4 regions of the Allobosea sp. GW822-FHT05A11 genome follow, and region 2 is predicted to be linked to each of the others. Evidence: predicted binding sites of a transcription regulator. Region 2 holds the regulator's gene; each other region holds the start of a gene.

Region 1 (7,570 bases), on a different contig from region 2:
GCCGAGAACGACGATCGAAGCCCCGGCGGCAAAGCCGGCTCTTTCATCGTCTGTGATCTCTGGGGGCGCCCCGATTGCAGGAACCTCGCAGGGGCATGCGGAACGACTTCGACTAAGGCTAGCTTGTAACACAAAAAACACGCCGAATCAAAGGTAAACGCCGGACGGCGTTCCTCTGCGGCAGCATGGCGAGGTCGTGGTTAATGCAGCGCGGCCGGCAAACGCCCGCCCGGATCAGTCGCCTTCGCCCGGTTCCGGCGAGAGCATCTCGAGCTTCCCGGCGACGCCGTCGAATTCCTTGGCGTCGGCCGGCGGGTCCTTCTTCTGGGTGATGTTCGGCCAGCTCGCCGCGAATTTTCCGTTGATCTGCAGCCAGCTTTCGAGGCCCGGCTCGGTATCCGGCTTGATCGCCTCGGCCGGGCATTCCGGCTCGCAGACGCCGCAATCGATGCATTCGTCGGGATGGATGACGAGCATGTTCTCGCCCTCGTAGAAGCAGTCGACCGGGCAGACCTCGACGCAATCCATGTACTTGCACTTGATGCAGTTCTCGGTGACCACATAGGTCATGGGCCGGCCCTTCCAACGCTTCTAAACAGCCCCATAAACCCTTGCCCGGCGCAGGTTTCAAGGTCGTTTTAATGATCTTAGGCAGAACGATTTGTCATCCGGGACGCGCCGCGGAGAAGATTTCACCCTCCGGCCCGCTTTCGGCGCCTGCCGCCCGACAGGGCGCGGATTTAATCCTCGCCTCCGGCCTCCGCAAGCGGCGCATCGCCGCTGCCGCCGTCGAGCCGCTCATAGAGTTCCTGGGCGACCGCGAAGGAGCCGCGCCGCTCGGCAAAGCCGAGGACCCTGACCACCACGGTCGCATGCGGCAGGGCAAGCGTCAGCACCGCTCCGACCTTGATGCCCTGCGCCGGATTATCGCAGCGCCGTCCTTCGATCCGGACATGGCCGTCATCCACCAGACGCACGGCTGCCGGACGGTTGCGGGCGAACCGCGCGAACCAGAGCCATTTGTCGAGGCGCTGACGATCGTCCTGCAAGCCGCCCGCGCCTCCCTGATCAGTGATCCGAGGACGGCGACTTCACGCGGAGCCACCTCGTCATCCCGGGCCTGACCCGGAATCCATTGGAGAGCGCCGAGCCCTTCGATGGATTCCGGATTGTCGCCGCCATCGCGGCTCGTCCGAAATGACGGCGTGTTTCCACCGAAGCCTGCCTCAGTTCTTGCCGCCTTCGAGCTGGGCCTTGAGGGCCGCGAGCTTGGCGAAGGGCGAATCCGGGTCCGGCTCGCGATTGGCCGGACGCGGACGCGGCGCCTGCTGGAAACGCTCGGCACCACCGCCCCGCTCCTCGCGTCGCGGACCGCCGGGGCGGCCGTCACGCTTGAAATCGGGGCGCGGACCACGATGGCCTTCAGGCCGGCCCTGCCGCTGGTCGTCGCGGCGGGGACGCTCGCCCTGGCGCTCCTGGCGCTGTGCCGGTGCGCCCTCGCCGCCGCCGGCGGCTGCGGCCGGCCGGTTGTCAGGCCGTCCGTCACGACGCGGACCGCCGGGGCGGCCCTCGCGCTGCGGCCGGTCGCCACCACGACGCTCGCCGCCCTCGCGACGCGGCTCGCCATCGCGGCGGCCACGCGGATTGCCCTGCTCGGGCCGGCGCCCACCCTGGTGACGATGCGGCCGCCAGACCTCGATCAGTTCGGGCTCGGCAGGAGCGGCGTCGGCAGCAGGGGTTTCGCCAACAGAAGCTTCGGCAGGCGTCGCCTCCTCAGCAGCCGGCAGCGCGACCATCGCATCGGCCGGCACCGGCTCGCGCACCATGTCCAGCTCGGCTTCGGTCAGGATCGGCGTATCCGCCGTCTCGATCGCGGGCGCTTCGACGACAACAGTCTCGCCTTCCGCCGGAGCATCCTCGTTCAGCGCAGCCGCCGGCTCGCTCGGGCCTTCGGCCCTGGCAGCGGGCTCAGCCTCAGTCTGCGCGGTTGCGACTTCACCCTCCGTGGCGGCGCCCTCAGTACCAGCTTCCGCCGCCGGGGCAACGACAGGCTGGGCCGGCTCGGTCGCAGCCGGGGGCGGCGCTAGCGGCACGGTAATCGCAGGACCCGGACGCTTCACCGAGACATAGCCCAGCGAACGCAGGATCGAGGCGAAATCCTCGCCGGCGCAGCCGACGAGCGAAGTCATCGCGCCCGTGGCGACAAAGCCGTCCTGATCGGCGGCGCCGGTGGGCGGCACCCCTTGCGTGACGCCGGGGCGATAGGCGATCGCCGGACGGATGAGGTCGGCGAGGCGCTCCAGGATATCGACGCGCACCGCCCGCTCGCCGCAGACGCGGTAGCCGGCAGCGCGGTAGAGCCCCTTCGGCACGGCCTTGTCGACCGGGAAGGAAGTACGGCCGGACGCCGCCAGATGCGCGATGTCGTCGAGCCCGGCCGTCTCCGGCCCGCCATGCTTCAGCGCCCAGAGCTGGGCGGCGAGCGCACGCGGCGCAGGCTTCAGCAGCGCCGGCATATAGATGTGGAAAGCACCGAAACGGATGCCGAGCTGGCGTAGCGCCGCGCGGCCCTCCTGGTCGAGCGCCTTCATCTCGTCACCGACCTTGGCGCGTTCGAGCACGCCCAGCGCCTCGGCCGCCTGATAGGCGATGCCTCGCGCGATGCCGGTGACGTTCTCGGCCGCTTCCAGAATCTGGACCGCGCCGAGCAGGCGGGTGACGTGATTCTTCAGCCAGAGATTGAGCCGGCCTTCGACCTGCTCGCGTGCGGGGCCGGTGAGATGCTCTTCCACCAGCAGGCGCAGTCGTGGCTCGAGCACCTTCTCGCCGGCCGTCAGGCGCGCGACCGGCTCGCCGGTCCAGCGCACCAGCCCGTCATGCGAGAGCAGGAAGGCATCGTCGCCCGCCAGCACGACGCGCGCCGCCCGCGCCTCGATCTCGGAGCCGAGCGCCTTCATCGCCGCCAGGTTCAGGGCCTTGACCTCTGGCCCCCCGGCCTTCGGATCCGCCGTAAAGCGGAAGCCCTGCAGCATCCCCACATGCTGGCCCTCGACGAGCACGTCGCCCGTCGCGGTGACCTCAGCCTCCAACATCGCATTCTCCCGCAAGCGGCGCATCAGGACACTGGTGCGCCGATCGACAAATCGGTGGGCCAGACGCTCGTGCAGAGCATCCGACAGCTTGTCCTCTACAAGACGCGCCATGCCCTGCCAATGCTCTGGATCAGGTAACCAGTCGGGACGATTGGCGACGAAGGTCCAGGTCCGGACCTGCGCGATCCGCGCCGAGAGCGTATCGATCTCGCCATCGGTCCGGTCGAGCGCAGCCAGTTGCGCCGCATACCAGTCGGCATCGAGCCGGCCATGGCGCATCAGCCTGAGATACAGCGTCGTGGCGAGATCGGCATGCTGCATCGGCGAAATCTTGCGGTAATCCGGCAGCCCGCAGACCTCCCAGAGCCGCTCGACGCCGGCGCGGCCCTGCGCCAAGCGTACAATATCCGGGTCCTTCGCCAGGATTTCCAGCGTCGACATGTCCTCTGCGATCAGTGCGCGCGTCAGCCCCTGTTCGGAGGGCTGGAGGTTGAGCGTCTCGAGCAGGCCGCCGATCGAGCGCAGGTCGAGATCGGAATTGCGCCACTGCATCTGGCGGATGGGCTCGAAGCGGTGATTCTCGATCGCGTCGACCAGTTCCGCGTCGAAAGGCGGGCAGCGCCCGCTGGTGCCGAAGGAGCCGTCGCGCAGATGCCGCCCGGCGCGCCCGGCGATCTGGCCGAACTCAGCCGGGTTGAGCTTGCGGTAATGATGCCCGTCGAACTTCTTGTCGGCGGCGAAGGCGATGTGGTTGACGTCGAGATTGAGCCCCATGCCGATCGCATCGGTCGCGACGAGATAATCGACATCGCCGGACTGGTAGATCTCGACCTGGGCGTTGCGGGTACGCGGCGAAAGCGCGCCCAGCACCACGGCCGCCCCGCCCTTCTGCCGGCGGATCAGTTCTGCGATGGCATAGACCTCCTCGACCGAGAAGGCGACGATGGCCGAGCGCGGCGGCAGGCGCGTGATCTTGCGATCACCGGCGAAGGTCAGGTTCGACAGGCGCGGGCGCGTGACGACGTTCACGCCGGGCATGAGCTGCTCGATCAGCGGGCGCATCGTCGCAGCGCCGATCAGCATGGTCTCGGCCCGGCCTCGCCGGTTGAGCAGGCGGTCGGTGAAGACATGGCCGCGGTCGAGGTCGGAAGCGAGCTGGATCTCGTCGATCGCCACGAAATCGACGGCAAGGTCACGCGGCATCGCCTCGACCGTGCAGACCCAGAAGCGCGGCCGCTCCGGCTTGATCTTCTCCTCGCCGGTGACGAGCGCGACGGCCTCGGGGCCGACCTTGTCGACGACGCGCTGATAGACCTCGCGCGCGAGCAAGCGGAGCGGCAGCCCGATCATGCCGGTGGGATGGGCGACCATGCGCTCGATGGCGAGATGGGTCTTGCCGGTATTGGTCGGGCCCAGCACGGCCGTGACGCTATTGGCGCGGGCGGCGGGCGGCAGCGAACGAAAAGGAAGCAAGGCGAAGGAGCCGATCAAATCGCCCGCCCATACGGGCGGGAGCGTGGACGGGGTCGATGCAGGTCTTAAGGGCAGGCCTTACAAGAACGAGTCTGGAACGAAGCGGGGCCGAATCGCTGACTCCGGCAGAATCGGGTTTTGTTCCCTTTTCGGAATCCGTGCCCTGGCGGCATGGGCCATGTCGTCATCGCGCCCTCCCGGAATGGCGTGGCTGAGCAGCGCAAAAGCCGCCCGGCAGGAATCCTATTTAAGCCTTTTCAGCCCGGAGACGAGAGGCAAGGCAGATTTCCGATCTGCCCGCGCGCCTCAATGATGAGCGTGCTTGCACTGCCCGTGATCGGCCAAGGCCTCTATGATCGCGCAGTCGCAGGCCGCGACACCGCCCGAGCAGGTCGTGGCGATCCGCTCCAGTTCCTTCTCCAGCGAGCGCAATTTCGCGATCTTGTCGCGGACCTCATCGAGATGGGCGACCGAAATCGCATGCGCCTCGTCGCAGGCCATGCCAGGCGTGTCGGACAGCTTCAGCAGCGTGCGGATGTTCTCGACCGCGAAGCCGAGATCGCGCGCATGCTTGATGAAGGCGAGGCGCTCAGCATGGCGCCGGCCATAGCGGCGCTGATTGCCCTCGGAACGCTCAGGCGGCGGCAGCAGACCGACCTGCTCGTAATAGCGGATGGTCTCGACCTTGACCCCGGTGCGATCGGCCAGCGCGCCGATCGGCATCACGCGCTCGAGCTTGCCGGCAGCAGTCATCGCGTCACCTCAAGAAGCTATAGTTCCTATAGCTTCAGATAACCCTGCCCAGCCCGTTTGCAAGCTCGATCAAGCCACGCCCATCGCCAGCAGGTCATGGACATGGACGAGCCCGGCCGGACGATCTTCGGCATCGACCACGATCAGCGCCGTGATCCGGCTGCGGTTGACGAGTTCCAGCGCCTCGACCGCGAGCGTGTCGAGGCCGACGCGGCGCGGATTCACCGTCATGATATCGCGCGCCCTGAGCGAGACCCCACCGCCCATCGCCGCCTTGCGACGCAGATCGCCGTCGGTGACGACACCGGCGAGCTTGCCGTCCAGGTCCATCACCACGGCACAGCCGAAGCCCTTGTCCGAGATCATCGCGATGACGTCGGGCAGCAGCGTGTCCAAACCGATCAGCGGCAAATCGGCACCACGATGCATGATGCTCTCGACGGTCTTGAGCTGTGCACCAAGCTTGCCGCCGGGGTGGTAGACGAAGAAATCCTGCCGCGAGAAGCCGCGCGCCTCCAGCAGCGCCACGGCGAGTGCATCGCCGAGCGCCATCTGCATCGTCGTCGAGGTCGTCGGCGCGAGCCCGTTCGGACAGGCCTCCGTCGCCTTGGGCAGGACGAGCGCGATATCCGCTTCCTTGCCCAATGTGCTCTCGGCATTGGCGGTGATGGCGATCAGCCCGACGCGGAAGCGGCGCGTGTAACCGACGAGCGCGGCGAGTTCTACCGCCTCGCCGGACCAGGACAGCGCGATTACGACATCCTCGGGCTGGACCATGCCGAGATCGCCATGGCTCGCCTCGGCCGGGTGGACGAAATGCGCGGGCGTGCCGGTCGAGGCCAGCGTCGCCGTGAGCTTGCGCCCGACATGGCCGGACTTGCCCATGCCGGAGACGATCACGCGCCCGCTCGAGCCCCGGATCATCGCGATCGCCTCGGCGAAAGGCTCGCCCAAGCCATTCGCCAGCGCGTCATGGAGTGCGTCGAGCCCGGCGCGCTCGGTGGCGATGGTGCGGAGGGCGGAGTCGCGGATATCGGCTGTCATGGCTGGCGCTTTAGCACAGCGGCCTTGGCCATTTCCACCGTCTGCCGACACGTCCGGCCGCCGTTGACGGCTCCTTAACCCTGTTCGTTCTAACTCCATTAACCATGCGCGAAATCCGCGCGCCCCGTCTTCTGGAGCCCTGCGACGCCCGTGTCCGGCCGCGCGACGACCCTGCTTCTGTCCGGCACGGCTTTGGCCGGGCTTGCGCTCGCCCATACGGCGGCGCAGGCGCAGCAGATGCCGCGCGGCAACCTCAGGACCGGCACGCCGGCTTATGTCGCGCAGCAGCCGGCAGCTCCCCAGCCCGATCTGACGCCCGCCACCGCCGAGCCGGAAGCCGTCCGCGACCCCGCCGGGCTGGTCCAGCGGCAGGGGTCGGCGGTTTCGGGGCAGCAGCCGCCGCGCGCCAGCCAACCGATCCAGGCGCCGACGCTGCGCGGCGTCACCCAGCGCCAGTTCCGCGCGCCACCGCCCGCTGTCACGGTGCTGCCACCGCCGCCGCCTCCCGCTCCCCCGCCGCCCCGGCGCCGCCCGGCGAGCGAGGAAGACCCCTATGCCGCTCTCGGCATCCGGATCGGCTCGGTCACCTTGCGTCCCTCGGTCACCAATTCGATCGGCTACGACACCAATCCGCAGCGCACATCGGCGCCGGGCACCAAGGGCTCGGCCTATAGCCGTCACGAGGGCGAGCTGGCGATCCAGTCCGACTGGAACGTCCATGAGCTCAAGGGCCAGCTGCGCGGCGGCTACCTCGAATTCTTCCGCGCCAAGGACGCCTCCCGTCCCGATGCCGAGGGCAATCTCGACCTGCGTCTCGATGCGACCCGCGACACCCGCATCCTCCTGGAATCGCGGCTCAAGCTCGACACGCAGCGGCCGGGCTCGCCGGACCTGACCGCCAACGTGACCGGCCGCCCGCAGATCTACCAGTATGGCGCCTCTGCCGGCGTCACGCATGACATCAACCGGCTGCAATTGACGCTGCGCGGCTCGGTCGACCGCAGCGACTACGAGGACGCTCGCCTGTCGAACGGTGCGATGCTGTCGCAGAAGGACCGGAACATGACCCAGTACGGCGTCCGGCTGCGCGCCGCCTACGAGGTCACGCCCGGCTTCAAGCCCTTCGTCCAGGCCGAGATCGACCAGCGCGAATTCGACGAGAAGAGCGATTCGAGCGGCTATATGCGCTCCTCGAACGGCGTGACCGG
Region 2 (7,570 bases):
CCATCGGGGAATGTAGAACGCCGGCAGATCATCGCGCGCCAGCTCTCTCCTCCTATCATCCGGCAGCAGCGGATCGAGTTCGGGACCGCGGGCGAAGGTGAAGCGATAGCCGTCGAAGCCGGTCCCTGGACCATCCTCCACCATACGTGAGAAGATTTCGGGCGTGTCGGTCACGTGACGCACGCTACGAAATCCCAGACCCTTATTACCGACGGCTTCGCCTGGGGGCTTGCTGGACAGACCCATTTCGCAAAGGGCATCGACGTTCTTGCGCCCGAAAGGCTGGCCCCGGTTTGCTACGTAGAGAGTACCGCAATCGCCCTCGTCGCTGGCCAGAAGCAAGGCTATCTCGCCATCGCGCCGCCATTTGGCGTGCGCATCGTTGGCGTTTTGGATCAGCTCGATCAGGAACCGGCCGTGGTAGTCCGCTATGATGTGCTGCGACAGGCTCTGATTCTGCTTGTGGACCGAATCGTAATATTCGCCGGTTTCATCGATCGTCCCCAGAAACCCTTTGATCTTGCGATCCGCGACTCGCGCGATGTGCTCACGCGGGGTTAGGGAAGGGTGCGTGGAAGGCCTTTCTTCGAAGGCGGCATCGGTCAATGCTGCGGATGAAATCGGCCGTTCCTCCTAGATCGAAGCCTAGCGCCACACGTGCCCAGGTTGCACGTCACGGTCAATGATTCTGATTTGCTGGATAGGATCCGCGTCTGGTCGATCCCGGATTGGCGATATGAAGAAGCCGGGGTGCGCACGGAATCGACAGTGAATAGTTTGGCTTGAGTTGGATCCTGAGAGGCAAGCATTGCACGGGATCGAAGTAAAATAATCAGATAACATATTGTCTCGATCTCGGGCCTGCATATGGTGCTCGCCGCCGGCACGATCTTCTGGCTGGTCCGGGCGCTGCTGGTCCTGTCGCAGACGGTGGCGCTGCATTGGCAGGTCAAGAAGATCGCGGCGGCAGCGGCGATGCTCGGCGCGACCGCCTATTGCATCTTTTCCGGGAGCGATGTCGCGACCGAGCGCTCGCTCATCATGACGCTGGTCATGCTCGGCGCGATCCTTGTCGACCGCGCCGCGCTCAGCATGCGCAATCTCGCGCTCGCAGCGATGATCGTGCTGCTGCGCGAGCCGGAGGCCTTGCTCGGGCCGAGCTTCCAGATGTCCTTCGGTGCGGTCGCGGCGCTGATCGCCTTCGCGGAACGCTGGGAAGGGCGAAGCCGCACCGAGCCGCCGCGCGTGTTGCCCTGGCCGCTCGGAGCCGTTTGGACGGCGGCGCTCGGCATCCTCGTCACCACCATGCTGGCGACGGCCGCGACAGCCCCCTTCGGAGCCTATCACTTCCAGACCTTCAATCCCTTCGGCCTGCTCGGCAACGCCATGGCGCTGCCCTTCGTCTCGCTCTTCGTCATGCCGGCGGCGGTGTTCGGCGTGCTCGCCTATCCGTTCGGGCTGGACTGGCCGGCCTGGGCCTTGATGGGGCTCGCCTCCGACGTCGTCCTCAAGGTGGCGCATTGGGTCGCGGCCATCGACCATTCCACCGTGACGGTGGCGGCTTTCGGCTCAGGCGTGCTGGCTGGCTTCGCGCTAACGCTTCTTTGGCTGACGCTCTGGACCACGGCCTGGCGTTGGCTTGCGGCCCTGCCGCTGATCCTCGGCGTCGCGTTCGCCGGAAAGCCGGAGCGGCCGGAGATCCTGATCGAGCGCGACGGCTCCGGGCTGGCGGTGCGCGGTCCCGATGGCCGCCTCGCCATCGCGGGCAAGCCCAGCCGCTTCGTCCTGCAGCAATGGCTCGCCGCCGATGGCGACAGCCGCTCGCCCAACGATCCCAGCTTGCGCGCCGGCATCGCCTGCGACCGGCTGGCATGCGTTGCGCAGACCGCCGACAAGCGCACAATCTCCTATACGCGCGAGCGACTCGCCATCATCGAGGATTGCCAGCGCGCCGACCTCGTCGTCACCGCCGTCCCCTGGGGCGGCACCTGCAAGGCCAGGCTGGTCGAGCGCATGATGCTATCGCGCGACGGCGCGACCTCGCTCTACCGGACGGCGTCGGGATGGAGCAGCCATATCGCGGAGCAGTCCGACAGTGAGCGGCCCTGGAGCCGCCGGCGCGAGCGGCGCCTGACGGAGCCAGGCACGCGTCCCACCAATCAGTCGGTCACCGCACAGCCCGCACCGGCCGCCGATAACGAAGCCGAGGCCGACACCGAACGCCTTCAGTAGCGCCGCATCAGATTGACCAGCCGGCCCTGGATCTTGACCCGGTCGGGGCCGAGCACGCGGGTCTCGTAGGCCGGGTTCGCCGCTTCGAGCGCGATCGAGGAGCCGCGCTTGCGCAGGCGCTTCAGCGTCGCTTCCTCGTCATCGATCAGTGCCACGACGATGTCGCCGGTATTGGCCGTGTCCTGCCTGCGGATGACGACGGTGTCTCCATCGAGAATGCCGGCCTCGACCATCGAATCACCGCGCACTTCCAGCGCGTAATGCTCGCCGGAGCCGAGCATGTCCGGCGGCAGCGAGACGGTGTGGCTGCGGCTCTGGATCGCCGAGATCGGCGTACCCGCCGCGATGCGGCCCATCACCGGGATGGCGATGGAATGCCGGCTGTCGTCCTCGGCAGGGCGCGGCTTGGCCATGCTGGGCTGTGAGCCCAGGCCGCCCTGGACGATGGCCGGGCTGAAGCGGGGCCGCGCCTGAGGCGCGCCGAGCCCGTCCGGCATCTTGATGACTTCGAGCGCGCGCGCCCGGTTCGGCAGGCGGCGGATGAAGCCGCGCTCCTCCAGGGCCATGATCAGGCGGTGAATGCCGGATTTCGAGCGCAGGTCGAGCGCATCCTTCATCTCGTCGAAGGAGGGCGGCACGCCACTCTCGCGCAAGCGTTCCTGGATGAAGCGCAGGAGTTCGTGTTGCTTGCGTGTCAGCATGGTCGCCGCCAGCCCCTCAATGCGCAGATTCGAAACAAAGCACGAACACCATACGCGTTCTGCTTGTGTTCCGCAAGCCGCTACCGCAAGGGCAGGATGCGGCAGGCCTCGCCTTTCTTCGCGGGAGCGGCATGGGCGGGCCGAATCGTCAGGGCCTGCGCCCGCGCCAATGTTCCCAGCATCGAGGAATCCTGCCGGTCGAAGGGCGTCGCCACCCAGCCTTCCGGCGTCAGCGTGAGCTCCGAGCGCAGGTAATCCTCGCGCTCGTCGTTACCGGGCATGTCGCGGCCGAGAATGGCGGGGATGCTGCGGTCGCGATCGGCATCCGCTATGCCGAGCAGCGCCTCGATCAAGGGCAGCACGAAGAGATGGCCGCAGACGATTGAGGAGACCGGATTGCCGGGCAACCCAACCACGACCATCCGGCCGAGGCGCCCGGTCATCATCGGTTTGCCCGGCCGCATTGCGATCTTCCAGAAGCCGAGGGCCATGCCGGCGCGCGTCAATGCCTCCTGCACGAGGTCATGCGCGCCGACGGAGGCACCGCCCAGCGTGATCAGCACATCGGCATCGGCCTCGCGGGCTTGCGCGATCTTGCTGGCGAGATCGGCATGGTCGTCGCGGGCGATGCCGAGATCGATGACAGTGCCACCAGCCTTCTCGACCAAAGCGGCGAGCGAGAACGAGTTCGAGGCGACGATCTGGTCGCGGCCGACCGGCTCGCCCGGCGCCACCAGTTCGTCTCCGGTGGCGAGAATCGCCACCCGAGGCTTCCGCCGGACAGGCAAAGTCGGATGCCCCATCGCAGCGGCAAGGCCGAGCGCGGCACTGTCGAGCACGCGCCCGGCTTGCAGCAGCACGTTGCCTTCGTGGAAATCGAGCCCCGCGGCGCGCAGGAACTTGCCCTTCGCCGGCGGCACGCGGACCTGAATCACCGGGCCGCCGACGCCGTCGGCATCCTCCTGCATCAGGACGGTGTCGGCACCTTCAGGCATCGGCGCGCCGGTAAAGATGCGGACGGCCTGTCCCGGCCCGACCGATCCATCGAAGGCCCGGCCGGCAGCGGATTCGCCGATGACAGTGAGCGAAACGCCTTCCGCCATCTCGTCGCCGCGCACGGCATAGCCATCCATGGCCGAATTGGCGAAGGGCGGTTGCGTCCTGAGCGCCTTGACCTCGCCGGCGAGCACCCGCCAGGCGCATTGCGCCAGCGGTAGGGTTTCCGCCCCGGTCGGCCCCGGAATGCTGTCGAGCAGCGCCTTGCGCGCGACGGGGACCGGGGTGAGCGCCATCAGCTAGCTTTCGCCTCGTAATCGCCGGACTGGCCGCCGGATTTGTGCAGCAGGCGGATGTTCTCGATCCGCATCGCCCGGTCGACGGCCTTGACCATGTCGTAGACGGTGAGACAGGCGACGGAGACGGCAGTGAGTGCCTCCATCTCGACGCCGGTCTGGCCCTTCATCTTCACCTCCGCGCGCACCCGCACGCCCGGCAGGGCCTCGTCGATCGCGAGATCGACGGCGATCTTGCTGAGCAGCAGCGGGTGGCAGAGCGGGATCAATTCATGCGTACGCTTCGCCGCCATGATGCCGGCGAGGCGCGCGGTGCCGAGCACGTCGCCCTTCTTGGCGTTGCCGTCGCGCACGATCGCGATCGTCTCCGGCGCCATCACCACCTGGCCCTCGGCGGTCGCCATGCGGGTCGTCTCGGCCTTGCCGCCGACATCGACCATATGCGCCTGGCCTTGCGCGTCGAGATGGCTGAGCCGGCTCACGCCGCGACGGCCTTGCCGGTCAGCAGCGCCTGCGTCGCGGCGGTGACGTCGGCCTGCCGCATCAGGCTCTCGCCGACGAGGAAGCTGTTGACGCCGATCGGATTGAGCCGGGCGATGTCCTCATGCGTGAAGATGCCGCTTTCGCTGATGACGATCCGATCAACCGGCACGCGCGGCGCCAGTCGCTCGGTGACCGCAAGATCGACATTGAAGCTGCGCAGGTCGCGGTTATTGATGCCGAGCAGGCGGCTTTCGAGCTTGAGCGCCCGGTCGAGCTCGGCATCGTCATGGACCTCGACGAGGACATCCATGCCGAGTTCGCGCGCGGTCTCGTTCAGCGCCCTGGCGGTGGCGTCGTCGACACCGGCCATGATGATCAGGATGCAGTCGGCGCCCCAGGAGCGGGCCTCGTAGACCTGATAAGGCTCGTAGAGGAAATCCTTGCGCAAGGCGGGCAGGCCTGCGGCCTCGCGCGCCTGCGTCAGGAACTCCGGCCGCCCCTGGAAGGAGGGCGCATCGGTCAGGACGGAGAGGCAGGCCGCGCCGCCGGCCGCATAGGCGCGGGCGAGCGAAGGCGGGTCGAAATCGGCGCGGATCAAGCCCTTGGAGGGGCTCGCCTTCTTGATCTCGGCGATCAGAGCCGGCGTGCCCTGAGCGAGCTTGTTTGCGAGCGCGTCAGCAAAGCCGCGCGGCTTGCCGGCCGCACGTGCCCGGCGCTCGATCTCGGCTTGCGGCACCGCGGCCTTGGCTGCCGCGATCTCCTGGCGTTTATAGGCTTCGATCGTCGCGAGGATGTCGGTCATGCCGGCCTCACGCGTTCGAGGCTTTGACGAGCGCGGCGAGCGTCGCCTTGGCCTTGCCGGAATCGAGCGCGGCCGTCGCCTGGGCGAAGCCGTCCTTCAAATCCCGGGCCTTGCCGGCGACGAGCAGCGCCGCAGCCGCATTGAAGGCGGCGATGTCGCGGAAGCCGGTCTTTTCGCCGGCGAGCACGGCGTTGAGCGCCGCCGCGTTCTCCTCCGGCGTGCCGCCGCGCAGGACTTCGGGCTTTGCAGGTTCAAGGCCGACATCGGTGGGGCTGATGGAGAAGCTTTCGATCTTCCCGTTCTCCAGCGAGACGACACGGGTCGGGCCTGTCGTGGTGATCTCGTCGAGCCCATCCGAGCCGTGCACGGCCCAGACGCGGGTCGAGCCGAAGGAGGCGAGCACCTTGACCATCGGCTCCAGCCAGGTCTCGGAGAAGGCACCGATGAGCTGGCGCTTGGCGCCGGCCGGGTTGGAAAGCGGGCCGAGCAGGTTGAAGATCGTGCGCGTGCCGAGCTCGGTGCGCACCGGCGCGACATGGCGCATCGAGGCATGATGCGTCGGCGCGAACATGAAGCCGACGCCGGCCTCGCGGATACAATGCTCGGTCGCAGCCGGATCAAGCCCGACCTTGACGCCGAGCGCGGTCAGCACGTCGGCGGCCCCGGAGCGCGAGGAGGCGGCGCGGTTGCCGTGCTTGGCGACCGGCACGCCGCAGGCCGCGGTGATGATCGAGGCCAGCGTCGAGACATTGTAGGAGCCGGAGGAATCGCCGCCGGTGCCGACGATGTCGATCGCCTCCGGCGGGGCCTTGACGGTGAGCATCTTGCCGCGCATCGCGCTGGCGGCACCGGCGATCTCGTCGATCGTCTCGCCGCGCACGCGCAGCGCCATCAGGAAGGCGGCCGATTGCGCGTTGGTGACCCCGCCCGAGAGGATGGTGTCGAAGGCGTCGCGCGCTTCCTCGCGCGAGAGCGTCGCGCCGGTCGCCACCTTGGCGATGAAGGGTTTGAAATCGTCCATGGGAACTCTGCGGAATCAGGCTGAAGGGGTCAGGGCGGAGGCTTCGCGTTCGCTCTGCCACCGCTCCGCGAGGTCGAGGAAATTCCGCAGGATCGTCGCGCCATGCTCGGAAGCGATGCTCTCCGGATGGAACTGGACGCCGTGGACCGGCAGCTCCCGGTGCGAGAGCGCCATGATCAGGCCGTCATCGCTCTCCGCCTCGATCTCGAAGACATCGGGGCAGGAGGCTCGCTCGACCACGAGCGAGTGATAGCGCGTCGCCTGCAGCGGTCCGTTGATGCCGCGAAACAGCCCGCGCGCCCGGTGGCGGATCGGCGAGACCTTGCCATGCATCGGCAGGGGCACACGCACCACCTCGCCGCCGAAGGCCTGTCCCATCGCCTGCAGGCCGAGGCAGACGCCGAAGATCGGCTTCTTCCCCGCGCCTTCGCGGATCAGGTTCAGGCAGATTCCGGCTTCATTGGGCGTGCAGGGGCCGGGCGAGAGCACGATCGCGTCGTGGTCGCCGGCAAGCGCCTCGTCGACGGTGAGCGCATCGTTACGCCAGACATCGACCTCGGCGCCCAGCCCACCGATGAGGTGGACCAGGTTCCAGGTGAAGCTGTCGTAGTTGTCGATCAACAGAACGCGCATGGCCGGACCCGTGAATACGGCTTGAGGTCATGCACGTTCGGGGGCGGGGTGGTCAAGTTTCGCGCGGCCGAATGACCGGGCGATTCCTCCTCACCCTCGCGCGCTGCGCGGCATGCCCGCCGTGCGCGGCTGCGCCAGCCCCGGCGCGGTCTCGACGCCGAGCGTCGGCAGGGCAAGCGTGCGCTGCCCTCTGAAATCGACATGGCAGACGATCAGCCCGCGCTCCTCGATATAGCTGAGCACGCGGCGCGCGCGGCTCGGCGAGGCGCTGCCATAGATCTCCGCGAGCTCGGCATCGCTGGGGCAGGGCCGGCCCTCGATGGCGGTACGGGCGATGAAGAGGAAGAGCCCCTGCAGGTCTTCCGGCAACGTGCCGGACGCCGCCACAGCCGCCTGCCAGCCATCG
Region 3 (7,570 bases), on a different contig from region 2:
GCTCGGTCAGGAAATAGAAGATGTCTTCCTTGACCTCGGTGGTCAGCGGACGATCGGGATCGTCGCGCCAGTCCGGCACGAGCCGGTCGAGGCCGATGGGATCGATGACGGCACCGGAGAGGATATGGGCGCCGACCTCGGCGCCCTTCTCGACCACCACGACCGAGATGGACTCATCGAGCTGCTTCAGCCGGATCGCAGCCGCCAGACCCGCAGGGCCGGCACCGACGATGACGACGTCATAGTCCATGCTCTCGCGCGGTTCGCTCTGCGCTTCCTTGAGATCCATCCTGCCCTCCGCCTCAGCAGCATGCGCCGCATGATAGTTTATATATGAACTATTTCACCGGGTCGTTCAATGCCGGCTTTCGTCCAGTCTGGAACCCCTCTATCCAAGCGTGCGTTCCATTTTGCAACTGTGTCGGCTCGCAGAGAGGGTTTGCAAGGTATAGGATGCAGCGATGAGCCTGTCCGATGCAGTCAGCCCCGACGCGCCCGATCCTTACGAGCTTTTGAGCTGGTACGCCGAGATGGGCGTGACCGAGGCGCTCGACGAAGCGCCGCGCAACCATTTTTCCGACCCGGCTCCTGCCGGCGAGCGCGGCGACGGGCAGCCGCGCCTGCGCCCGCTACCCGGCCGCCCTGCCGCTCCGGCACGGCCGATGGCGGCTGCGGCAACGGCACCTGACGACGCCACGGTCAGCGCCAAGGCGCTCGCTCGCGAAGCGCGCACGCTCGATGAGCTGAAGGCCGCGCTGGCCGGTTTCGAAGGCTGCGTGCTGAAGGCCACCGCCAAGAACCTGGTCTTCGCCGACGGCAATCCGCAGGGCCGGGTGATGATGGTCGGCGAAGCGCCCGGTGCCGACGAGGACCGCATCGGCCTGCCCTTCGTCGGGCGCTCCGGGCAGTTGCTCGACCGCATGCTGGCCGCGATCGGGCTGAGCCGGAAGGACGACGTCTATATCGCCAACATGCTGCCCTGGCGACCACCGGGCAACCGCACGCCGACGCCGCAGGAAGTGGCGATCTGCCTGCCTTTCATCCAGCGCCAGATCGAGCTCGCCGATCCCGACATTCTTGTCTGCGTCGGCGGCCCTTCCGCACAAGGACTGCTCGGCTTCACCGGCATCCTGCGCTCGCGCGGCAAATGGGTGGAATACGACACCGGCGCGCGGCGCATCCCGGCGATCGCGACGCTGCACCCGGCCTATCTGTTGCGGCAGCCGCTGCAGAAGCGGCTCGCCTGGCGCGACCTGCGCGCGCTGAAGGCGGCGCTCGACGGGAAGAATTGACGCAGCGACGTTGCGCGCAGGCGCGGCACGAGGCAGGCTTGCATTAGATCACATCCAGACACGCCCGAACGGGCGAGGCCCGGCACCGGCGTGACGTGGCCAGACGGAGTTCTGCGATGGTCATCGATGCTTTTCTGCTTTCGCGCATCCAGTTCGCCTTCACCATCTCGTTCCATATCGTCTTCCCGGCCTTCACGATCGGGCTTTCCGCCTATATCGCGACGCTGCTCGGGCTGTGGTTGAAGACGGGCGACCCGAAATTCCACCTGCTCGCCCGGTTCTGGACCAAGATATTCGCCGTCTCCTTCGCGATGGGCGTCGTCTCCGGCATCGTGCTGTCCTATCAGATCGGCACGAACTGGAGCCGCTTCTCTGTCGCGGTCGGCAATATCGTCGGTCCGCTGCTGGGCTATGAGGTACTCACCGCATTCTTTCTGGAAGCATCCTTCCTCGGCGTGATGCTGTTCGGCTGGAAGCGGGTGCCGCCCTGGCTGCATTTTCTCTCGGCGGCGATCGTCGCCGGCGGCACGGCGATGTCGGGCTTCTGGATTCTCTCGGCCAATAGCTGGATGCAGTATCCCGTCGGGCACGAGGTTCGCGACGGCATCGCCTACCCCGTCGACTGGATGAAGATCGTCTTCAACCCGACCTTCCCCTTGCGCTTCGCGCATATGATGACGGCGGCCTATCTCACCACCGCCTTCGTCGTGCTGGCGACCGGCGCGCGCCATCTCCTCGCCGGACACCGAACCGAATCGGCCAAGACGATGGTGCGCATGGCGATCCTGATGATCGCACTGACCGCGCCGCTGCAGGCGCTGATCGGCGATTTCCACGGCAAGCAGACCGCGATCTACCAGCCGGCCAAGCTTGCCGCTATCGAGGCGCATTGGGATTCGGCAAAGCCCGGCGCGCTCGTCCTCTTCGCCTGGCCCGACGAGAAAGCCGAGCTCAACCGGTTCGAAATCTCGATCCCCGGCGTCGCCAGCCTGCTGACGCATGGCAGCATGGATGCGCTGTTCCCGAGCCTCAGGGATTTCAAAGTCGAGGACCGGCCGCCGGTGCTCATCCCCTTCTTCGCCTTCCGCGTCATGGTCGGCATCGGCACCCTGATGATCCTGTTCGGCTGGGCCGGCGCCTGGCTCTGGAAGCGCGGCACCATCTTCGAATCGCGCCGATGGCTCTGGCTCGCCCAGTACAGCTGGCCGGCCGGGTTCGTCGCCATCCTCTCCGGCTGGTTCGTCACCGAGGTCGGTCGCCAGCCCTGGCTCGCCACCGGCGTCCTGCGCTCGAAGGACGCGGTCTCGCCGATCACGACTCTCGAGGTCGCGATCTCGCTGGGGCTGTTCGTCTTCGTCTACTGCGTGGTGTTCACGGCCGGCATCCTCCTGATTAATCGCCTGATCGACAAGGGACCGGACGAGATCAGCCATGAGGACCCGCCCGAGCAGCCATCGAAGCGGACGCTGAAGGCGGCACAGGCGCCCGCCGCGGCGATCTTCGGCGACGGCCATCCCGGCGACGACAAGATCCAGCCGGCGAACTGAGGAGAGCTATTATGGAATGGTATCTCCCCGTGATCTGGGCCGGCGTGATCGGCTCCGCCGTAATGCTCTACGTCATCCTCGATGGCTTCGACCTCGGCATTGCCATCCTGTTCCCGACGACGAAGGACGAGGGCGAGCGCGACCAGATGATGAATTCGGTCGCGCCGTTCTGGGACGGCAACGAGACCTGGCTGGTGCTCGGCGGCGCGGGACTCTGGGTCGCCTTCCCCTATGCCTATGCCATCATCATGCCGGCCTTCTACATCCCGGTGATCCTGATGCTGCTGGCGCTGATCTTCCGCGGCGTCGCCTTCGAGTTCCGCTGGGTGGCCAAGCCCCATCACAAGGTCTGGGATCTCGCCTTCTGGGCAGGCTCGACGCTCGCTGCCTTCGCGCAAGGGCTGATCCTCGGCGGATTGCTCCAGGGCGTGAAGGTCGTTGACAAGCAGTTCGCCGGCGGCCCCTTCGACTGGCTGACGCCGTTCACGGTGATGTGCGGCATCGGCGTCGTCATCGGCTATGCCACGCTCGGCGCGACCTGGCTGGTCTACAAGACGGAGGGGCCGGTGGCGGACCGGGCGCGCCGGCAGGCGAAGGCACTGCTGCTGGGCCTGCTCGCCTTCGCCGTGCTGGTTTCGCTCTGGACGCCCTATGCGCATCCGCGCATCGCCGAGCGCTGGTTCACGCCGTCCAACCTGATGCTGCTCTGGCCGCTTCCGGTGCTGACCGCGATCTGCGGCTACATCGCCTGGAAGCGGCTGCACGGCGCGCATGAGTTCACGCCTTTCGCCCTCACGATCGCGATCTTCGTCCTGTGCTTTCTGGGGCTCGCGGTCTCGAACTATCCCCATCTGGTGCCGCCCGATCTGACGATCTGGGACACGGCAGCGGCGCCGAGCTCGCATATCTTCGTGCTGATCGGCGTCAGCTTCCTCCTGCCGACGATCCTGTTCTACACCGCCTTCGTATACTGGACCTTCCGTGGCAAGGTCAGGATCGACAGCGGCTACCACTGAGTGGAACCCCCGCGGTCAGGTTGCGTTCAGGAGCGGTTTGCAAAGACGACTTGAGTTCCCCGCATCTCCCGGCGAGATTGCGGGGGAACTTCGCCGGGGATGCCTTCATGCAATGGGAAGATTACCGCCAGTCCGATAATCTCGAGGACAGGCGCGGCAGTGGTGGCGGCGGCGGCTTCGCCGGCATGCCAGGCGGGCGCGGCGGCGTCGGCATCGGCACGATGGTGGTGCTCGGCCTGCTCGGCTGGGCGCTCGGCATCGATCCGCGCCTGCTCATCGGCGGCGCCGAACTGATCGGCGGCATCGGCGGGCGCGAGCAGACGCAAGAGACGCGCCGTTCCTCCGGCCCGCCGGAGGACCAGATGGGTCGCTTCGTCTCGGCCGTTCTGGCGCAGAACGAGGACATCTGGTCGAAGCTTTTGCCGCAGCAGGCCAATACCCGCTACCAGCCGCCCCGGCTCGTCCTGTTCTCCGGCGTCGACCGTTCGGGCTGCGGCACCGCGCAATCGGCGATGGGGCCGTTCTATTGCCCGGTCGACAAGAAGGTCTATCTCGACACCTCCTTCTTCCAGGAAATGCAGCGCAAGCTCGGCGGCGGCGGCGATTTCGCCTATGCCTATGTGATCGGCCACGAGGTCGGCCATCACATCCAGAACCTGCTCGGCATCCTGCCCAAGGCCAACCAGATCCGCGAGCGCTCCTCCGAGCGCGACGCGAACGCGATCTCGGTGCGAATCGAATTGCAGGCGGACTGCTTCGCCGGCGTCTGGGCTCACAACGTCCAGGCGATGGGCCGTATCGACCAGGGCGATATCGACCAGGCGATGCGCACCGCCTCCGCCATCGGCGACGACAAGCTGCAAAAGGCGGCGCAAGGCACGGTCGTGCCCGACTCCTTCACGCACGGCTCCTCGGCGCAGCGCATGAAGTGGTTCACCACCGGCTTCCAGTCAGGCTCGATGCAGAGCTGCGACACGTTCCGGAATCAGGTGTAGCGCCTCTCAACGGCGCCGGAGGTGCCGGGGTCGCAGACGGTCATCACCGCCTCGTCCCGCTGGCTGGTCGCTCCGGCCGGGCGTTCAAAACAAATCGGGCCCGAACGGGCCCGCGACTTCCTGAGAATGCCGTGCGGAGGGCTGCATCCAGCCCTCCGCTTGGTTTTCGTGGAGAGGCTAGCTCCAGAATCCTTCCTGATGTTCGCGAGGCGAGAACGTATCTTCGTCCTCCCGTTGTTCCTCGCGCTTGTCCTCGTCGCGCTCCGCTTCGAGCGCAGAACAGGAATCGTGCCGTTCCAGCATGGATCTCTCCTTTCGATGTCTGAGGGAGGTGCTTCAGGCAACCGTCTACATATGAACTTATGCTGCAGCGCACAAGTTCCCGCACGAAATTCGTTTCGCCATGCGCTTCAGGCATATCGCCTTCGGCGGCGCCACATCCCTCCAGGCAGCTAGCCCGCCCGCTCCCGCAGGACCGGCAGCCGCACCGGCGCCCGGTCGAGACGACCGGTCAGCGCGACCGCCTTGGGCATGACAAGCCCCGCCGTGAGCCCGCGACCGGGCAGCGAGAACATGAGCCGTTCGCGCAAGGACGCAAACGCCCCTTCCAGGGGAATCAGGGCCGGCTTTGCCGCCGCGACCAGCAGATGACGCTCCACCGCCTGGACCCAATGAGCCTGCGGCACATCGCCGGATTCGAACAGGACGAGGCGGTCTCCCCGTGCATGGGCTGCGCCTTCCCGCCAGGCTTGCTCATGGCTCGCGCGGAGATAGCGGGCGCCGGTGGCGTCGGCAGCGCGCTCGGTCTCGGGCGCACCGACCGTGTCGACGAGCACCGCATGGCCGAGAAACCCCTCCGCGACCGCTGGAATCAGAACAGCCAGGGTCGCGGCAAGCGCCTGCTGGGAACCATCGCTGCGGATCACGGCCGTGAGCATAAGCGAAATCCTATGCCGCAACGCAGCATGTCACAATCCCGCCCTTGCTTTATGTTCTTGTTATGTTCACTCTACATGAGACCAGAAGGCGTCGATTCCCGGCGCGTGACGCGGTTCGAAAACCATGCCCCAGGCCAGACCCACTTCACGGCCCTTCCCGGCAGCCCAGCCCCTGCGGCGGCTCGACCGGGAGCCGAGCGTCTCGGCGCCGGTCGTCGCACCCGCCGATCCGATGGCCTATATCGGCCATCAGATCGATCCCGACAGGCGGCGCGGACGCGGTGCCACGATCAATCCCGGCGGCCGCTACGAGGCCGAGCAGCGCGTCGCCGAGGACGACGGCTGGGGGTCGCTGGAGGAACTCCCGCCGTTCTCGACCGAGATCGCCTATGAGAAGGCGCGCACCATCATCACGCGCAACGACTCGCCCGATATCTCCTTCGACCGCTCGATCAATCCCTATCGCGGCTGCGAGCATGGCTGCGTCTACTGCTTCGCCCGGCCGACCCATGCCTATCTCGGCCTGTCGCCGGGGCTCGATTTCGAAAGCAAGCTGACGGCGAAGCCCGATGCGGCGGCGCTGCTGGAAAAGGAGCTCTCCTCCCCCTCCTATCAGCCGCGGACGATCGCGATCGGCACCAATACCGACGCCTACCAGCCGATCGAAAGGAAGCTCCGGATCATGCGTCAGATCCTGGAGGTGCTGGCAAAGTTCAATCACCCCGTCGGCATCGTCACGAAATCGGCGCTGGTCCAGCGCGACATCGATATCCTCGCGCCGATGGCGGAGAAGGGACTGGTTAAGGTCGCGCTCTCGGTAACGACGCTCGACCCGAAGACCGCACGCGGCATGGAACCGCGCGCCGCCTCGCCAGCCAAGCGGCTGGAGACGATCCGCAAGCTCTCCGAGGCCGGCATCCCGGTCACGGTGCTGGTCGCGCCGATCGTCCCGGCGATCAACGAGCACGAGATCGAGCGCATCCTCGACGCGGCGAAGGCGGCAGGCGCCGAGGCAGCCGGCTATGTCCTGCTCCGGCTGCCACTCGAAGTGCGCGACATCGTGCAGGAATGGCTGCTGACGCATCATCCCGACAAGCTCAGGCATGTAATGTCGCTGATCCGCTCGACGCGCGGCGGCAAGGACTACGATTCGCAATGGGGCCAGCGCATGGTCGGCTCCGGCCCCTATGCCTGGATGATCGGGCGGCGCTTCGAGATGGCGGCCGAACGCATCGGCTTCAACACGACGCGGCGCCGACTGCGGACCGATCTCTTCGTGAAGCCGGAGAAGGAGAAGGCGCAGTTGAGTTTGTTCTGAGGCGTTGGGCGGCTGCTCTCGCCGTCATGCTCGCCCTTGTGGCGAGCATCCAAGCCTTGGGCACCGCATTGTAGGAAGGAAGACGTGGATGGTCGGGACAAGCCCGACCATGACGATCAAACGCGATTGCGTGGGGCGAGGAAAAGACGGCTCTGGCCCCGCGCTGTGCTCTGCTGCATAACCCCGCCATGCCCGCCGATTTCAACCGCGAAACATCCGCCATTGCCAACGGCCGCTGGCCGCTGGCCGGCATCGACGAGGTCGGACGTGGGCCGCTGGCCGGCCCGGTCGTCGCCGCCGCCGTGATCCTCGATCCCGAGCGCGTGCCTTATGGACTCGACGATTCGAAGAAGCTCTCGACTGCGATCCGCGAGGAACTCTTCGGCGAAATCATGGAACGGGCGCTGGCCGTCTCCGTCGCCAGCGTGACGGCCGTCGAAATCGACGCCATCAACATCCGGCAG
Region 4 (7,570 bases), on a different contig from region 2:
GCGCAGCACGCGCTGCTCGATGTCCATGGTGGCGCCGCGGGCCGCGATCGAGCGGGTCTCGACCGTCAGCAGGTCGTCCATGACCGCGGGCCGCAGGAAATCGATCGTCATCTTGCGGACCGCGAAGCCGAGCGCCGTCTCGCCGTCGAAGAGCTCGCGCTGCTCGACGCCGAGCGCGCGGATCAGTTCGGTGCGGCCGCGCTCCATGAAGCGCAGATAGGAGGCGTGATAGACGACGCCGGAAAAATCGGTGTCCTCATAATAAACGCGGATGTCGAGGCGGTGGACCCTGCTCATGCTGCTCCGGACGGATATTGCGCGATTGCTGCTGCCATAACCAACAGATGCGGCTTCGGAAAGGCTGGAACTGCTCCGCTGGAGAAGCGTTGCCCGTTGCGTGACCACAGCAAGGGAGACCTATCATGGCGCAATCCAGCAAGGCGACCGCGCGGCTGCTCGACAAGGCCGAACGCGATCTCGTCGCTCATAGCCAGCGCGGTGCGATCGGGGCTCTCCCGGACGATGAATTGCGCGATCTCGCCGCCAAGCTGCGCGAGCGGCGCGACAAGGCGCGCGACGGCGCCCGCCGCCAGAAGCGCGAGATGCGCGGCAAGGCCGAGCCGAAGGGCGCCAAGGCGGCCAGCGACAATACCGGAACCAAGGCCAAGGCCGACGCGCTGACGGCAGCGTTGAAGCGCGTCGGTGCCGAGCGCACACGCCGGGCGGAGAAGGCAAAGGTGCCGAGCCAGCGCAGCCTCGCGCGCAAGGCCCTCGCGCTCAAGCAACGCCAGCGGGTGGCTGAGCGGCCCGCCAACCGCACCGCCGGCAAGGGGATGCGGTCGGTCGAAAATCCGAAGGCGGCGAAATCCGGCGCGTTGAACGATGCAGGGGCTCGCCCGGCGATGATGCGCTCGAAGATCGCGCGTCAGCCATAGGCCGATACCCAGCCCTGCAGGCGTTCAGCGCTTGCAGGGCTTGTTCATGAAGGAGCCGCAGTCATAGGGCTTCGACAGCTCGTCGCGGACCGAATAGTCCTTGCCCTCGAAGCGGTTGACGATGTCGTCGATGCGCCAGCCGCCGCCTTCCTCGACCATGCGGAAGCGCACCGTGACCGGCTGCTTGAAGCTGCGGAAGGCGGCGCTGACCAGGGCCCGGCCGTTCGCGGGTTTCTCGGTGACCGTGACCTTGAGGTTCTTCACCTCGCCATCCTGGCCGTTGATGAAGGGATCGGCGCCGACATGGCCGATCTCGCCGGCCTCGTCCTGATAGAGATCGTCGCGGGCGAAGAGGGCAGCGAGGCCCTTGCTCATCAGCTTGTCGCGATGCGGCGGGCGCCAGGGCGGCTCGCCCGAGGCGGCCAACGTCTTCACGGTGGCGGCATAAGCGTCCTTCACCGGGCCATCAGGCGTGGTGTCGGCGGCGAATGCATTGCTGGTGGCCAGCAGGCCGAGAGCGAGTGCCGCCGACGAGGCGAAGCGAAGAGCGGGCATGCGCGAACTCCGAAAGCGACTGATCCGATGCGATCAAGCGCGAAGGACGCGATGCCCGCGTCCTTCATATGCGGGACGATGGCCCGGCCTTACTCACCGTCCTCATCGCTGCCGAACAGCCCGAACTGTGCCGTCTCGCGCGAGGGTTCCGGCATGCCGAGATGGCGGAAGGCGTGGGGCGTGAGCAGACGCCCGCGCGGCGTGCGCTGGATGAAGCCCTGCTGCAGCAGGAAGGGCTCGATGATCTCCTCGATGGCGTCGCGCGGCTCGGAAAGCGAGGCGGCGATGGTCTCGATTCCGACCGGGCCGCCGCCGAAATTGATCGCGACGGTGGTAAGATAGCGCCGGTCCATCTGGTCGAGGCCGATGGCGTCGACGTCGAGCAGCGAGAGCGCCTTGTCGGCGACCTTGCGGGTGACGATCGGGTCGCCGTCGACGATGGCGAAGTCGCGCACGCGGCGCAGCAGGCGCCCGGCGATGCGCGGCGTGCCGCGGGAGCGCTTGGCGATCTCGTTGGCGCCGTCGTCCGACATCGGCACGCCGAGCACACGGGCGCCGCGGGCGACGATGCCCTGCAACTCCTCGACCGTATAGAATTGCAGGCGGATCGGGATGCCGAAGCGGTCCCGCAAGGGCGTGGTCAAAAGGCCGGCGCGGGTGGTGGCGCCGACGAGGGTGAACTTGGGCAGGTCGATCTTGACCGAGCGCGCCGCCGGGCCTTCGCCGATGATCAGGTCGAGCTGGTAGTCCTCCATCGCCGGATAGAGGATTTCCTCCACCGCCGGGTTGAGGCGGTGGATCTCGTCGATGAAGAGCACGTCGCGCTCTTCGAGATTGGTGAGCTGGGCGGCGAGGTCGCCGGCCTTGGCGATCACGGGACCGGAGGTCGAGCGGAAATTGACGCCGAGCTCGCGCGCGACGATCTGCGCCAGCGTCGTCTTGCCGAGGCCGGGCGGGCCGACGAAGAGGACATGGTCGAGCGCGTCGCCACGGCTCTTGGCCGCGTTGATGAAGACCTGGAGATTGGCGCGCGCCGCTGCCTGGCCGGTGAAATCGGACAGCGACAGCGGCCGCAGCGAGGTCTCGCTGTCGTCGTCGCGGCGTTCGGCCGTCATCAGGCCGGAGCGCTTGGGGTCGCTCACAGCGCGATCTCCAGCTCGATGGCGTCGTGGATCGGAATGTCCTTGTACCCTGTCTTGATGATGCCAGGCACGACCGAGCGATAGGCGTCGATCGCTTCCAGATAAAGCCCCGAGAGGCGGAAGCCGCGGCGCTGGTAGAAGGTCATGCCGGGCATGTTGTCATTGGTGAGCATGGCTTTCAGTTTTCCGGCGCCGGCCTTGCGTGCCGCGAAGATCACGGCGTCCAGCATGCGGATGGCGACGCCTTCGCCCGGTTTCAGCGAATGGAGTGCGCAGAGATAGGCGCTGTCGCCCCGCACCGTCCAGCTCGCCAGCGCGGCGGTCTTGCCCGAGCTGTCGAACAGGCCGAGCGCATCGATCTCGGCGACGTCGTAGACATGCAGGCCGATCATCATGCTGTGCGAACCCCAGCTCGCCAGCATGATGCGGCAGAGCTCGGTCTTGTCGGTCACGACGCGCAATTGAAGCTCGTCGGGCGCTTCGCTCACTTCGCCAGTTCCTTCAGGCCCAGCTTGATCAGCTGCGCCGTGCCGGCCCCATCGCCGGCGGCCTTGGCGGCAGCCGCCACGGCAGCCACCGCCTGCGCCTGAGGATAGCCGAGATTGGCGAGCGCGGACACCGCGTCGGCGATGGGCTGCGGCAGCTTCCTGTCCTCCAGCGCGCCGGCGAGCTGCGCCACGCCCGGATCGATATGGCCGAAGGCCGGGGCCTTGTCCTTGAGCTCGGCGCAGAGGCGTTGCGCGAGCTTGGGGCCGACGCCGGGGGCGCGCGCGATCGCGGCCTTGTCGTTGGTGGCGATGGCGGTGGCCAGCCCGCCCGGATCGAGCGTCGAGAGGATCGCGAGCGCGACCTTGGCCCCGACGCCCTGCACGACCTGCATCAGGCGGAACCAGTCGCGCTCATTGTCGGACATGAAGCCGTAGAGGCGGATCGCATCCTCGCGGACATGGGTCTCGATCGAGAGCGCGGCGGCCTCGCCCGGCTGGGGCAGGCGCTGGAGCGTGCGCGCCGAGCATTGCACGACATAGCCGACGCCCTGTACGTCGATGATGACGTGGTCCTCGCCATAGGAATCGATCAGGCCCTTGAGCTTGCCGATCATCGATTTTCTCCACCGCCTGTCATCCCGGGCGACCGCAGGGAGACCCGGGATCCATTCCGGAACATGTCTCGGTGAGGTTCCGGAATGGATCCCGGATCTTCGCTGCGCTCCGTCCGGGATGACCCGCGCGAGGGAGTGTCGCGAAAAATGTCGATCGGCAGCATGGGGCTCATGATGCCTTCATCTGCGCGACCAGCGCCTTCATGCCGCGATGTTGGGCATGGCAGATCGCGACTGCGAGCGCGTCCGCCGCGTCGGCCGATGAGGTCTCGGCCTTCGGCAGGAGCACGCGAATCATCGCCTGGACCTGCTTCTTGTCGGCATGGCCGACGCCGACCACGGTCTTCTTGACGAGGTTGGCGGCGTATTCCGCGACATCGAGTCCGGCGAGCGCCGGCACGACCAGTGCGATGCCGCGGGCCTGGCCGAGCTTCAGCGCCGATTGCGGGTCGCGGTTGATGAAGGTCTCCTCGACAGCGGCTTCGTGCGGGCGATGCGCGGCGAGGACCTTGTTCAGGCCCTCGTGCAATTGCCGCAGGCGCTGGCCGAGCGGCAGCGCGCCGTCGCTCTCGACGCAGCCGCAGGCGACGAAGGAGAGCTTGCTGCCTTCAGAGACGACGATGCCCCAGCCGGTCTTCCGGAGGCCGGGGTCGATGCCGAGGATGCGAATCGGGGGTGCCATGTCTAGTTCAACCTAGCGGATGTTTCGGATTTGTCCCGCGCCGAGACAGGCCGCGCGATGGGGCTGGATGAATTCCCCTGATCGATGACATCAAAAAGGAAAGTTGTTCTTGCCGCCCGCCCGTGGGCATGGTTCGCCGCATCTTTCTTCCTCAGCCGGTGCCATGTCCTTCAACCTGTCTTCCTTCATGCCGGGCCTCACGGCCGATGGCATCGCCGTCCTGCTGGCTGCAACGCTGCTCGGCGGGCTGGTGCGTGGCTTCACCGGCTTCGGCTTCGCGATGGTGTTCATGCCGCTGGCTTCGATGATCCTCGGGCCGGTCGCGGCGCTCGGCCTGATCTGGTTCATCGATCTGCCCTTCGCGCTGCCGATCGCGGCGCGCAGCGCCAAGACGGCGGAATGGCGCGAAATCCTGCCGCTGCTGCTGACCGCGACGCTCGCCCTGCCGGCCGGAATCTGGCTGCTGATCTGGCTCGACCGCGAGACGATGCGCTGGGTGCTCGCTCTGCTCGTGCTCAGTGCGGTGGGCCTGATGGCCTCGGGCTGGCGCTATCACGGGCGGCCGACGATCCCGCTCTCGCTTGGGGTGGGCGCCCTGTCGGGGCTGTTCAACGGCATGGCCTCGATCGGCGGCATGCCGCTCGCGGTGTTCTGGCTAGGCGCGCAGCGCAACGACCGGCACAAGACGCGGGCCAACATGCAGGCCTTCTTCGGCGTCTCGACGCTGATCAGCGGCACGGTCCTGTGGTGGAAGGGCATCCTGACCGGTGGGGCCCTGATGATGGCGGTGCCGTTGTTCGCAATCTACGGCGTCGGGCTCTGGGCCGGCACGCATGGCTTCCGGCTGGCTTCGGAGCAAACGTTCCGGCGCGGCGCCTATCTGGTGATCTTCCTGAGCGCGCTGATCAGCCTGCCGCTCTGGGACGCGGTGATCGGGCGATAGGACGCGTCGCGGGTATCCGCGTCCTCACACCATATCAAGGCTTCAAAAACGCAAATGGCCGGGACGAGCCCGGCCATGATGCATGGAGGACGCTGGCTTCAGCTCAGGCGCTGAGCTTGGCCATGATGTCGTCGGCGATCTCGAAATTGGCGAAGACGTTCTGGACGTCGTCGTCGTTGTCGAGCGCTTCCATCAAACGCATCATCGAGGCGGCTTTTTCCTCGTCGAGCGGGGCGGTCGTGGTCGGGCGCCAAACCGGCTTGGCTGAGGCGGGGGCGCCGAGTGCTGCCTCAAGCGCCTTGGAGACTTCGTTCAGGGCGTCGAAGGCGCAGAGGATGGTGTGGCCGTTCTCGTCCGAGATCACGTCGTCGGCCCCGGCCTCGATCGCGGCTTCCATCACCGTATCGGCATCGCCGGCCTCCGGCGGATAGCTGATCTCGCCGACCCGGTTGAACATGAAGGAGACCGAGTTGCTCTCGCCCAGCGCGCCGCCCGACTTGGTGAAGTAGGAGCGTACGGCGGAAGCGGTGCGGTTGCGATTGTCGGTCAGGGCCTCGACGATGACGGCGGTGCCGCCGGGGCCGTAGCCCTCGTAACGGACCTCGTCATAATTGTCGCCCTCGCCGCCGGCGGCCTTGTTGATGGCGCGCTGGATATTGTCCTTCGGCATGTTCTCGGCGCGCGCGGCAAGCACCGCCATGCGCAGGCGCGGGTTCATGTTGATGTCGGGCATGCCCATCTTGGCGGCGACGGTGATTTCGCGGGCCAGTTTCGAGAACAGTTTTGAGCGCACGGCATCCTGCTTGCCCTTGCGATGCATGATGTTCTTGAACTGTGAATGGCCGGCCATGGGAGCTCGTTACCTTCAGAGGTTGCGGCGGAAAGCGCTGGAAGCCGGCCTTATAGGCGCCGGCTCCGCCCGCGTGCAAGCGCTGCGCGCGCCGGAAAGCGTCAGGAAATCCAGGCGTCGGGCACGGCCTGGCTGAGATGCGGACCGACGCGCACGGCCCAGACCGCTGTCGCCAGGCCGGTGGCATCATCGATATCGACTGCGACGCCCGAGAGCGTGCCTTCGCCCGTCGCCGGCTCCAGTCTTGCGCCCGGCACCTTCTGCAGGAAGCGGCGCACCGGCTCGTCTTTCTGCATGCCGAGCACGGAATCATAGTCGCCGCACATGCCGGCATCGGATTGATACGCCGTGCCGCCGGGCAGGATGCGGGTATCCGAGGTCGGCGCATGGGTATGGGTGCCGACGACGAGGCTGGCGCGGCCGTCGAGGAAATAGGCCATGGCCTGCTTCTCGCTGGTCGCTTCGGCATGGACGTCGACGATCACGGCATCGGCGATTTCGCCGAGCGGGCAGGCGGAGAGCTCACGCTCGATCGCGGCGAAGGGGTCGTCGAGCGGGTCCATGAACAGTCGGCCCATGACGTTGACGACCAGGACGCGGGCGCCATTGCGGGCCTCGATTACGGTGGCGCCGCGACCGGGCGTGCCGGGCGGATAATTCGCCGGGCGGATCAGCCGGTCCTGCCGGGTGATGAAGACGAGGGCCTCGCGCTGGTCCCAGGAATGATTGCCGAGCGTCACGACATCGGCGCCGGCGGCGAGGATCTCGTCGCAGATCGCCTCGGTGATGCCGAAGCCGCCCGCCGAGTTCTCGCCGTTGATGACGACGCAGTCGAGCTTCCAGACCTCACGCAGGGCCGGCAGCCGCTCCTGAACCGCAATCCGGCCGGGGCGGCCGACGATGTCACCGAGGAAGAGAAGACGCATGAAACCGACCTGAAAACTGCGAAGGCTTTCTCCCTCGCGCGAAGGCGCGAGGGAATCAACCGCAGCAGAAGAACTTCCGCGCGAAGGCGCGCGAGAATCAGCCGCAGCGAAGGGTTTCGCGCTCTGTCACGATCCAGTCGAGGCGCCGGTCATGCGGCTCGTCCGGCACCGCGTCGATCTCCTGCGCGCCATAGCCGATGCCGATGCTGACGGTTGGGCCGAGTTCGGAGAGCGCCCGATCGTAATAGCCCTTGCCGTAGCCGATGCGGTAGCCGCGCCGGTCGAAGGCGGCGAGGGGCACGAGCAGGATCGCGGGCCTCAGCTCCAGCTGGTCGGGGGCGGGGACAAGCGTGCCGAAGCCGCCGGGCACGATCGGCTCGTAGGGCGCCCAGCGCCGGAAGATCATGCGCCTGTCGACGATCGCGGGCAGGCAGA

The links. Region 2 encodes LexA, which represses DNA repair genes until DNA is damaged. Its sites were predicted from a motif close to TGTTCNNNNTGTGTTCNG; they were not measured.
Region 1: the regulator LexA is predicted to act here: its motif matches at 4,648-4,665, upstream of AC1RLU_RS25400 (helicase-related protein).
Region 3: the regulator LexA is predicted to act here: its motif matches at 5,841-5,858, upstream of AC1RLU_RS10910 (PA0069 family radical SAM protein).
Region 4: the regulator LexA is predicted to act here: its motif matches at 4,437-4,454, upstream of ruvC (crossover junction endodeoxyribonuclease RuvC).

The regions. Positions count from the first base shown of each region.
Region 1 is NZ_JBXAMI010000009.1:70,430-77,999, reverse strand. Features, by position in the region: gene fdxA (ferredoxin FdxA) at 235-570, opposite strand; gene AC1RLU_RS25405 (RNA-binding S4 domain-containing protein) at 741-1,049, opposite strand; gene AC1RLU_RS25400 (helicase-related protein) at 1,227-4,565, opposite strand; gene AC1RLU_RS25395 (MerR family transcriptional regulator) at 4,872-5,291, opposite strand; gene AC1RLU_RS25390 (KpsF/GutQ family sugar-phosphate isomerase) at 5,388-6,362, opposite strand; gene AC1RLU_RS25385 (outer membrane beta-barrel protein) at 6,513-7,570, shown strand, end outside.
Region 2 is NZ_JBXAMI010000002.1:109,816-117,385, reverse strand. Features, by position in the region: gene AC1RLU_RS05990 (protein NO VEIN domain-containing protein) at 1-606, opposite strand, end outside; gene AC1RLU_RS05985 (ComEC/Rec2 family competence protein) at 844-2,232, shown strand; gene lexA (transcriptional repressor LexA) at 2,226-2,933, opposite strand; gene AC1RLU_RS05975 (molybdopterin molybdotransferase MoeA) at 3,014-4,225, opposite strand; gene moaC (cyclic pyranopterin monophosphate synthase MoaC) at 4,225-4,707, opposite strand; gene trpC (indole-3-glycerol phosphate synthase TrpC) at 4,704-5,510, opposite strand; gene trpD (anthranilate phosphoribosyltransferase) at 5,518-6,531, opposite strand; gene AC1RLU_RS05955 (anthranilate synthase component II) at 6,547-7,164, opposite strand; gene AC1RLU_RS05950 (helicase HerA domain-containing protein) at 7,255-7,570, opposite strand, start outside.
Region 3 is NZ_JBXAMI010000003.1:277,562-285,131, forward strand. Features, by position in the region: gene AC1RLU_RS10875 (electron transfer flavoprotein-ubiquinone oxidoreductase) at 1-289, opposite strand, end outside; gene AC1RLU_RS10880 (uracil-DNA glycosylase) at 462-1,292, shown strand; gene AC1RLU_RS10885 (cytochrome ubiquinol oxidase subunit I) at 1,409-2,839, shown strand; gene cydB (cytochrome d ubiquinol oxidase subunit II) at 2,851-3,855, shown strand; gene ypfJ (KPN_02809 family neutral zinc metallopeptidase) at 3,963-4,850, shown strand; gene AC1RLU_RS10900 (hypothetical protein) at 5,028-5,153, opposite strand; gene AC1RLU_RS10905 (hypothetical protein) at 5,303-5,788, opposite strand; gene AC1RLU_RS10910 (PA0069 family radical SAM protein) at 6,021-7,106, shown strand; gene rnhB (ribonuclease HII) at 7,295-7,570, shown strand, end outside.
Region 4 is NZ_JBXAMI010000001.1:541,677-549,246, forward strand. Features, by position in the region: gene ybgC (tol-pal system-associated acyl-CoA thioesterase) at 1-297, opposite strand, end outside; gene AC1RLU_RS02660 (hypothetical protein) at 423-935, shown strand; gene AC1RLU_RS02665 (DUF3828 domain-containing protein) at 960-1,490, opposite strand; gene ruvB (Holliday junction branch migration DNA helicase RuvB) at 1,580-2,605, opposite strand; gene AC1RLU_RS02675 (N-acetyltransferase) at 2,629-3,120, opposite strand; gene ruvA (Holliday junction branch migration protein RuvA) at 3,117-3,734, opposite strand; gene ruvC (crossover junction endodeoxyribonuclease RuvC) at 3,904-4,416, opposite strand; gene AC1RLU_RS02690 (sulfite exporter TauE/SafE family protein) at 4,580-5,359, shown strand; gene AC1RLU_RS02695 (YebC/PmpR family DNA-binding transcriptional regulator) at 5,463-6,209, opposite strand; gene AC1RLU_RS02700 (TIGR00282 family metallophosphoesterase) at 6,311-7,135, opposite strand; gene AC1RLU_RS02705 (5-formyltetrahydrofolate cyclo-ligase) at 7,233-7,570, opposite strand, start outside.